DNA from 2 places in the Pseudomonas sp. KH_024_B2 genome. Region 1 is predicted to be linked to the other one. Evidence: predicted binding sites of a transcription regulator. Region 1 holds the regulator's gene; the other holds the start of a gene.
What was found. The regulator sigma-54, encoded in region 1, starts transcription at its own class of promoters, with help from an activator protein. The targets are predictions, from matches to a motif close to ANTGGCATNNANNTTGCTNT.
Positions count from the first base shown of each region.

Region 2: the regulator sigma-54 is predicted to act here: its motif matches at 1,554-1,573, upstream of glnA (glutamate--ammonia ligase).

Region 1 covers NZ_CM174502.1:4,916,605-4,921,560, forward strand. The annotation lists gene AC3I0A_RS22840 (KdsC family phosphatase) at 1-374, shown strand, start outside; gene lptC (LPS export ABC transporter periplasmic protein LptC) at 383-955, shown strand; gene lptA (lipopolysaccharide transport periplasmic protein LptA) at 942-1,487, shown strand; gene lptB (LPS export ABC transporter ATP-binding protein) at 1,487-2,212, shown strand; gene AC3I0A_RS22860 (RNA polymerase factor sigma-54) at 2,481-3,974, shown strand; gene hpf (ribosome hibernation-promoting factor, HPF/YfiA family) at 4,094-4,402, shown strand; gene ptsN (PTS IIA-like nitrogen regulatory protein PtsN) at 4,415-4,879, shown strand; gene rapZ (RNase adapter RapZ) at 4,882-4,956, shown strand, end outside.
Region 2 covers NZ_CM174502.1:321,984-326,939, forward strand. The annotation lists gene glnA (glutamate--ammonia ligase) at 51-1,457, opposite strand; gene thiI (tRNA uracil 4-sulfurtransferase ThiI) at 1,788-3,242, shown strand; gene typA (translational GTPase TypA) at 3,382-4,956, shown strand, end outside.

The DNA.
Region 1 (4,956 bases):
TGATGGCCGCGGGCGTGCAGACCGCCATTATCAGCGGCCGCAAGACCCCGGTGGTGGAGCGGCGAGCGAAGAATCTCGGCATTCCTCATCTTTATCAAGGCCGCGAAGACAAACTGGTCGTCCTTGACGAGCTTCTTGCCCAGCTCAACCTAAGCTATGAACAAGTCGCCTACCTGGGTGACGATCTGCCCGACCTGCCAGTGATTCGTCGCGTCGGCTTGGGCATGGCTGTCGCCAACGCTGCCAGTTTTGTCCGCGAACATGCACACGGCATTACGCACGCCCGTGGCGGCGAAGGGGCGGCACGCGAATTCTGCGAGTTAATCCTGCGCGCCCAAGGCAGCCTTGAAGCGGCCAACGCCGCCTACCTGTAGAGCCCTTTATGCTGAGCAAAAAAATTCGCACCATTTTGATTTTCGGAGTCATCGCCGCCCTGTTCGCGGCCGTTGGCTACTGGAACATCAGCCCGGAACGCTTTCTGGAGCGGCCGACGGCGGTCGTCGACGAAAGCGCTATCGACTACTACGCCATCAACGCCCACAGCGTGCAGTTTCTGCCCGATGGCAAGTTGCAGTACGAAATGACGTCCGACAAGGTCGAGCACCTGAAAGCAACCGACATCACGCTGCTGACCAAACCCGACCTGCAGATGTATCGCGGCACGACATTCCCTTGGCACATTCAGAGCGAACGTGGCGAGGTCAATCCGGGCGGCACTGAAGTTGAATTGATTGACTCGGTGCGCATTGCGCGTACCGACGAGAAAAACCGTACGACGATCATTACCAGTAGTCGTATGACTGTATTCCCCCAGAAGGAATATGCGCAGACCGAGCAAGCCGTTAGAATCGACGGCGCTGGTGGCGTATCGACTGGTAACGGAATGAAAGCGTATTTGAAAGAAAGCAGGATACACCTGCTATCGAACGTAAGAGGACAGTATGAGGCTCGTTAAAACCCTCCCTATTTTGCTCAGTCTGGGCGCAGCACTGGGAAGCGTGAGCGCCTGGGCCCTGCCGGACGATAGCCAGCAACCTATCCGGATTCAGGCTGACGACGCCCAACTGGACGACAAGCAAGGTATCGCCACCTACAAAGGTGATGTAATCATCACCCAGGGCTCGATGAAGGTCACCGGCAACACCGTGACCATCACCCGCACCCCGGCCGGCGAGATCGACGTTGTGACCTCGGTGGGCAACCTGGCCTACTTCGAGCAGTTGCAAAAGCCAACCGACGCGAAACCCGTCCAGGGTTATGCGGTGACTATCCAGTACCATGCGGCGCAAAACCGCGTCGTGCTGATTGACCGTGCCAAAGTGATCAACGACGGCAACACCACCGAAGGCGAGAAAATCGTCTACGACACCGTCAAGCAGGTTGCTAACGCAGGCCGCGCCACCGGTAGTTCGGTCACTGCGCCACGCCCACGGATCGACATGGTCATCCAGCCGAAAAAGAAAACCGACGAGCAAAAGGCCCAGTAATGGCAACTCTGAAAGCTCAGCATCTGGCCAAGAGCTACAAGAGCCGTCAGGTCGTGCGTGACGTTAGCCTGTCCATCGACAGCGGTCAGATCGTCGGCCTGCTCGGCCCTAACGGTGCCGGCAAGACCACCTGCTTCTACATGATCGTCGGGCTGGTCCAGGCCGATCAGGGTCGGGTATTGATCGATGATCTGGACGTCAGCCACCAGCCGATGCACGGCCGTGCACGGGCCGGTATCGGCTATCTGCCGCAAGAGGCGTCGATCTTCCGCAAACTGTCGGTTGCCGATAACATCATGGCCATTCTCGAGACCCGCAAGGAACTCGACAAGGCCGGGCGTCGCCAGGAGCTGGAAAGCCTGCTTCAGGAATTCCACATCCACCACATCCGCGACAACCTCGGCATGAGCCTCTCCGGCGGCGAACGCCGTCGCGTGGAAATCGCCCGTGCCCTGGCCACCGCACCGAAGTTCATCCTGCTCGATGAACCGTTTGCCGGCGTGGACCCGATCTCGGTGGGTGACATCAAGCAGATCATTCATCACCTGAAGGCCAAGGGTATCGGCGTGTTGATCACCGACCACAACGTCCGTGAAACCCTGGATATCTGCGAGACCGCCTACATCGTCAACGACGGCCAACTGATCGCCGAAGGCGACTCTGAAACCATCCTGGCCAACGAACTGGTCAAGGAAGTGTATCTGGGCCATGAGTTCCGCCTGTAAGTCGAGGCGACTGGCTAGTCACCAGAGCGCCGGTAGCAATAAAACCTGATAAAAATTTATTGTTACAGTGCTCTAGGCAAACACTCGCCCCAAGGTGTTCAGCCAATCACCAGAGCGCTACCTCAATAAAGCCTTATAAAAATTTATTGTTACAGCGCTCTAGGCAAACACTCCCGCTTCAGGCATATAATTTGCTTATGTTTGGCGCTTCGGCGCCCTGTAGTGGATGGCGCATGCGCGCCGGCGAATAAGGTGTTAAGCCCCTGCCATGAAACCATCGCTTGTCTTGAGAATGGGCCAGCAGCTGACGATGACACCGCAGCTGCAACAGGCCATCCGCCTGCTCCAATTGTCGACCCTGGACCTGCAACAGGAAATCCAGGAGGCATTGGAGTCCAATCCGATGCTCGAACGCCAGGAAGAAGGCGACGACTTCGATAACGCCGACCCTATGGCCGACAACGTCGAGCAGAAACCCAATACCGATATTCAGGAACCCTCCTATCAGGAAACCGCCCCAACGGTGGATAACCTCGAGGAAGGTGACTGGAACGAGCGCATCCCCAACGAACTGCCGGTCGATACTGCCTGGGAAGATGTTTACCAGACCAGCGCCAGCAGCCTGCCGAGCAACGATGACGACGAATGGGACTTCACCACCCGCACATCGGCCGGTGAGAGCCTGCAGAGCCATTTGCTCTGGCAACTGAACCTGGCCCCGATGTCCGACACCGATCGCCTGATTGGCGTGACCCTGATCGATTGCATCAACAATCAGGGATACCTGGACGAGACGCTCGAGGAAATCCTCGAAGCCTTCGACCCGGAGCTGGATATCGAACTGGACGAGATTGAAGCCGTCCTGCATCGCATCCAGCAATTCGAGCCGGCCGGTATCGGTGCGCGCAATCTGAGCGAGTGCCTGTTGCTGCAACTGCGTCAATTGCCCGCCAAGACCCCTTGGCTGACCGAGGCCAAACGCCTGGTCAGCGACTTCATCGACCTGCTCGGCAGCCGCGACTACAGCCAGCTGATGCGTCGCATGAAACTCAAGGAAGACGAGCTGCGGCAGATCATCGAGTTGGTGCAAAGCCTCAACCCGCGCCCGGGCTCGCAAATCGAGTCCAGTGAAGCCGAGTATGTCGTCCCCGACGTGATCGTGCGCAAGGACAACGAACGCTGGCTGGTGGAGCTGAATCAGGAATCCGTGCCGCGCCTGCGGGTCAACCCGCAGTACGCCGGTTTCGTGCGTCGCGCTGACACCAGCGCCGACAACACCTTCATGCGCAACCAGTTGCAGGAAGCCCGCTGGTTCATCAAGAGCCTGCAAAGCCGCAACGAAACCCTGATGAAAGTCGCCACCCAGATCGTCGAGCATCAGCGCGGCTTTCTCGAGTACGGCGATGAGGCGATGAAACCGCTGGTGCTGCATGACATCGCCGAAGCGGTGGGCATGCACGAATCGACGATTTCCCGGGTCACCACCCAGAAATTCATGCATACCCCACGGGGTATCTACGAACTGAAATACTTTTTTTCCAGCCACGTCAGCACCTCTGAAGGCGGTGAATGCTCGTCCACAGCGATCCGCGCGATCATCAAAAAACTGGTCGCAGCGGAAAATCAGAAAAAGCCGTTGAGTGACAGCAAGATCGCTGGTTTACTGGAGGCACAAGGCATTCAGGTAGCCCGCCGCACCGTCGCCAAGTACCGTGAATCCCTTGGGATTGCGCCTTCGAGCGAACGCAAGCGGTTGATGTAACGGGCCACGCCACAGCGTTCCAGGGTGCGTTCGAAAACTCGCAGGCAGTTTTCGGACACAGCCTAGTGGCAGGCAACCCAGCCTGCCGCCTTATGCACTGGCAACGAAGGAGAAGCTGTATGCAAGTCAACATCAGTGGACACCAACTGGAAGTGACCGAACCTCTGCGCGCCTACATCGGCGAAAAGCTGGAGCGATTGGAAAGGCATTTCGACAAGATCACCAACGTGCAAGTCACGATGACGGTCGAGAAGCTGAAGCAGAAAATCGAAGCTACCTTGCATATCCCCGGCAATGAAGTGGTCGCCAACGCCGAACATGAAGACATGTACGCGGCGATCGATGCACTCACCGACAAGCTGGATCGCCAACTCAAAAAGCATAAGGAAAAGACCCAAAGTGTCCTCCAGGGCGCAACAGGTCGTTAACACTCCCAACCCATGATCCGACTTGAAAACATCCTGACCCCCGGCCGTTCCTGCGTGAACGTGTCGGGCGGCAGTAAAAAGAAAGCCCTCGAACAAATTGCCAACCTGATCCACCGCGAAGTGCCGGATCTGGAAATGCAGGATGTCTTCGAGGCCCTGATCGCCCGTGAAAAACTCGGTTCCACCGGTTTTGGCAACGGCATCGCCATTCCACACTGCCGCCTCAAAGGCTGCACCTCGCCCATCAGTGCCTTGATGCACCTGGACGCCCCCATAGATTTCGACGCCATCGATGGCGCCCCGGTCGATCTGCTGTTTGTCCTGCTGGTCCCGCAAGCCGCTACCGATGCGCACCTGGAACTGCTTCGGCAAATTGCCAGCATGCTTGATCGCAAGGAAGTGCGCGAAAAACTTCGCAGCGCCGCAACTAATGAAGCCCTGTACCAGGTTGTCCTGGACGAGCAGAACGGTCACTAATCATGCGTTTGATTATCGTCAGCGGCCGATCCGGCTCGGGTAAAAGCACCGCCCTCGATGTATTGGAGGACAACGGT
Region 2 (4,956 bases), 1.2 Mb from region 1:
GGCCTCCCGAAGGAGGCCTCTGTTACGCCGCTTGCGCAAGCGTTACTGGATTAGCAGCTGTAGTACAGCTCGTATTCCAGTGGGTGTACGAAGGTACGAACCTTGATTTCTTCTTCGCTTTTCAGGGCGATGTAAGCATCGATGAAATCGTCGCTGAAAACGCCGCCTTTGGTCAGGAACGCACGACCTTTGTCCAGCTCTTCCAGGGCTTCTTTCAGGCTGCCGCAAACTTGTGGGATCTCTTTCGCCTCTTCAGGCGGCAGGTCATACAGGTTTTTGTCAGCAGCATCGCCTGGGTGAATCTTGTTCTGGATACCGTCCAGGCCGGCCATTACCAGGGCAGCGAAGGCCAGGTACGGGTTGGCTGCTGGATCCGGGAAGCGAGCTTCGATACGGCGAGCGCGAGGGCTGGACACGTAAGGAATACGGATCGAAGCGGAACGGTTGCGAGCCGAGTAGGCCAGCATTACTGGAGCTTCGAAACCTGGGACCAGACGCTTGTAGGAGTTGGTCGACGGGTTGGTGAAGCCGTTCAGTGCCTTACCGTGCTTGATGATGCCGCCGATGAAGAACAGAGCGGTATCGGACAGGCCGGCATAGCCTTCGCCAGCGAAGGTGTTCTTGCCATCTTTGGCGATGGACAGGTGAACGTGCATACCCGAACCGTTGTCGCCGTACAGAGGCTTAGGCATGAAGGTCGCGGTGCGGCCATAAGCGTCGGCTACGTTGTGTACGCAGTACTTCAGGGTCTGAACTTCGTCAGCCTTGGCAACCAGGGTGTTGAACTTCACACCGATTTCGTTCTGGCCGGCAGTCGCCACTTCGTGGTGGTGAACTTCGATGACCAGGCCCATTTCTTCCATGGCGTTGCACATGGAGGTACGGATTTCGTGGTCGTGGTCGAACGGAGGAACCGGGAAGTAGCCGCCTTTGACGCCTGGACGGTGGCCTTTGTTGCCGCCTTCCACGTCCTGGTCAGACATCCACGAACCTTGTTCGGAGAAGATCTTGAACATGGAACCGGAGATGTCGGACTTGAACTTCACTTCGTCGAAGATGAAGAATTCTGGTTCCGGACCTACGAATACGGTGTCGCCGATACCGGTCGACTTCAGGTATTCCTCGGCGCGCTTGGCGATCGCACGTGGGTCACGGTCGTAGCCTTGCATGGTCGAAGGCTCGATCACGTCGCAAACCAGGATCAGGGTCGGCTCTTCGGTGAACGGGTCGAGAACGGCAGTGGAGTCGTCCGGCATCAGGATCATGTCGGAGGCTTCGATGCCTTTCCAGCCAGCGATGGAGGAACCGTCGAACATTTTGCCTTCTTCGAAGAAAGCTTCATCCAGCGCATCGCGAGCCGGCATGGTCACGTGGTGCTGAGTGCCTTTGGTGTCCGTGAAGCGCAGATCAATCCACTTGACGTCATGATCTTTGATGAGTTGAACCGACTTCGACATAGTGTCCTCCGGGTGGCTTCGGGCTTAGTAGTGGATGCCCTTGGAATGTGGGTGATGCCGGCGCGAATACTCTGCCATGGCAACCTGCCTCACAAGGGAGCAAATTGCATGCCAGTGCCCCGAGATGGGTTTTTTGCCCCAAACTCACGCATATAAAGGTGAAAACGGGAAATTCCGTAAAACCAACGCACTGAAATGTAGCTCTGTAAGCCCGCCGCGCCCTGTTTTAGTGCGAGAGCAACCATCTGCATATTAACTGGTTAAACCTTGAGCAATTTCCGCTATAATCCGCGCCCCCCTTTTTCGGCTGGCCCCTCGCGCGCTGTTTTCATGAAACTAATCGTAAAAGTCTTCCCCGAGATCATCATCAAGAGCCGCCCGGTACGGATGCGTTTCATCCGCCAGCTGGCCAAAAACATCCGTGCCGTGCTCCGCGATCTGGACCCGGCTGTGGTGGTGAACGGTGTGTGGGACAACCTCGTGCTGGAAACCCGTGTCAGCGAGCCGAAAGCCTTGAAGGACATGATGGATCGCCTGAGCTGCATGCCGGGCATCGCGCATTTCCTGCAGGTCGATGAATACCCGTTGGGCGACTTCGATGACATCGTCGCCAAGTGCAAACAGCACTTCGGCGATGCCTTGCCGGGCAAGATCTTTTCAGTGCGCTGCAAGCGCGCCGGCAAGCACGAATTCACCTCGATGGAAGTCGAGAAATACGTCGGTAGCCAGCTGCGTCGTCAGTGCGGCGCCGCCGGAATTTCCCTCAAAACGCCTGCAATCGAAGTGCGGATGGAAATTCGCGACCAACGGTTGTTTGTGATTCACAGCCAGCACAACAGCATCGGCGGTTATCCGCTGGGCGCCCTTGAACAGACCCTGGTGTTGATGTCCGGCGGTTTCGATTCGACGGTGGCGGCCTACCAGATCATGCGCCGCGGGCTTATGAGCCATTTCTGTTTCTTCAATCTCGGCGGCCGCGCCCACGAACTGGGCGTGATGGAAGTCGCGCATTTCATCTGGAAGAAGTACGGCAGCTCCCAGCGCGTGCTATTCGTCAGCGTGCCGTTCGAGGAAGTGCTCGGAGAAATTCTCGGTAAAGTCGATAACAGTCATATGGGCGTAGTATTGAAGCGTATGATGTTGCGCGCTGCTTCAAGAATTGCCGACCGGCTGGAAATCGACGCGCTGGTTACCGGTGAGGCGATCTCCCAGGTTTCCAGCCAGACGCTGCCGAATCTGTCGGTGATCGACTGCGTGACCGAGAAGCTGGTGCTGCGCCCGCTGATCGCCAGTCACAAGCAGGACATCATTGATCTGGCCAACGAGATCGGCACTGCCGACTTCGCTAAACATATGCCGGAATATTGCGGGGTGATTTCGGTCAACCCCAAGACCCACGCCAAGCGCAACCGCGTGGAGTACGAAGAACAACAGTTCGATATGGCGGTGCTCGAGCGTGCGCTCGAGAACGCCAAGCTGGTGCCGATCGATCGGGTTATCGATGAATTGGGCCAGGATTTGCAGGTCGAAGAAGTCAGTGAAGCGCTGGCCGGTCAGATCGTGATTGACATCCGTCATCCGGATGCTCAGGAAGACGAGCCGCTGGCGCTGCCTGGCATCGAGGTACAAGCGATGCCGTTTTATGCATTGAACGCTCGTTTCAAGGAACTGGACCCTACTCGCCAGTACCTGCTGTATTGCGACAAAGGCGTGATGAGTCGCCTGCATGCCCACCATTTGCTCAGTGAGGGGCATGCCAATGTGCGCGTTTATCGACCGAGCTAAGAGCCCGGGGCTGTATGCCTGTGGCCTGCGTCACCGGCCCCCCGACGCCGCCGTCAAGCTGTAACGGCAAGGCCTGACTCTACTGTAAATCGCTGCCAAGACTTGTCAGCACACCGAATCCTCTGATCGAGATACACAAGTGATCGAAAATCTACGCAACATCGCCATCATTGCTCACGTTGACCATGGTAAAACCACCCTGGTAGACAAACTCTTGCGTCAATCCGGCACCCTGGAACGCGGCGAGCTCAACGACGAACGCGTGATGGACTCCAACGACCAGGAGAAAGAGCGCGGTATTACCATTCTGGCGAAAAACACCGCCATCAACTGGAACGGCTACCACATCAACATCGTGGACACCCCGGGCCACGCCGACTTCGGCGGCGAAGTTGAACGCGTAATGTCGATGGTTGACTCCGTTCTGCTGCTGGTTGACGCTCAAGACGGCCCTATGCCGCAAACCCGTTTCGTGACCAAGAAGGCTTTCGAAGCCGGCCTGCGTCCAATCGTGGTGATCAACAAGGTTGACCGTCCAGGCGCGCGTCCGGACTGGGTTCTGGACCAGATCTTCGACCTGTTCGATAACCTGGGTGCTACCGAAGAGCAACTCGACTTCCAAGTCGTTTACGCCTCGGCCCTGAACGGTATTGCCGGTCTGGAACACACCGCCATGGCGGAAGACATGACCCCGCTGTACCAGGCCATTGTCGACCACGTTCCTGCTCCACTGGTTGACCGTGACGGTCCGTTCCAGATGCAAATCTCGGCACTGGACTACAACAGCTTCCTGGGTGTTATCGGCGTTGGCCGTATCGCTCGTGGTCGCGTCAAGCCGAACACCCAGGTTGTGGCCATCGACGTTGACGGCAAGCGCCGTAACGGTCGTATCCTCAAGCTGATGGGTCACCACGGTCTGCACCGTATCGACGTTGACGAAGCAGCTGCCGGCGACATCGTCTGCATCAGCGGCTTCGACCAGCTGTTCATCTCCGACACTCTGTGCGACCCATTGAACGTCGAAGCGATGAAGCCGCTGACCGTTGACGAACCAACCGTTTCCATGACCTTCCAGGTAAACGACTCGCCTTTCTGCGGTAAAGAAGGCAAGTTCGTCACCAGCCGTAACATCAAGGAACGTCTGGACAAGGAGCTGCTGTTCAACGTTGCTCTGCGCGTTGAAGAAGGCGACACCGCCGACAAGTTCAAAGTCTCCGGCCGTGGTGAGCTGCACCTCTCGGTACTGATCGAAACCATGCGTCGCGAAGGCTTCGAAATGGGTGTTGGTCGTCCGGAAGTGATCATCCGTCTGGTTGACGGCGTGAAACACGAACCGTACGAAAACGTGACCATCGACCTGCCGGAAGAATCCCAGGGCGCGATCATGGAACAGATCGGTATCCGTAAAGGCGACCTGACCAACATGGTTCCGGATGGCAAAGGCCGCGTTCGCCTTGAGTACAACATCCCGGCTCGTGGTTTGATCGGTTTCCGTAACGAGTTCCTGACCCTGACCTCCGGTGCAGGCATCCTGACCTCGATCTTCGACCGTTACGACGTGATGAAGTCCGGCGACATGTCCGGCCGTCAGAACGGCGTGCTGGTTTCGGTTGCTACCGGTAAGGCGCTGACTTACTCGCTGGAAACCCTGCAGGCTCGTGGCAAGCTGTTCCTCGGTCACGGCGAAGACGTGTACGAAGGTCAAATCGTCGGC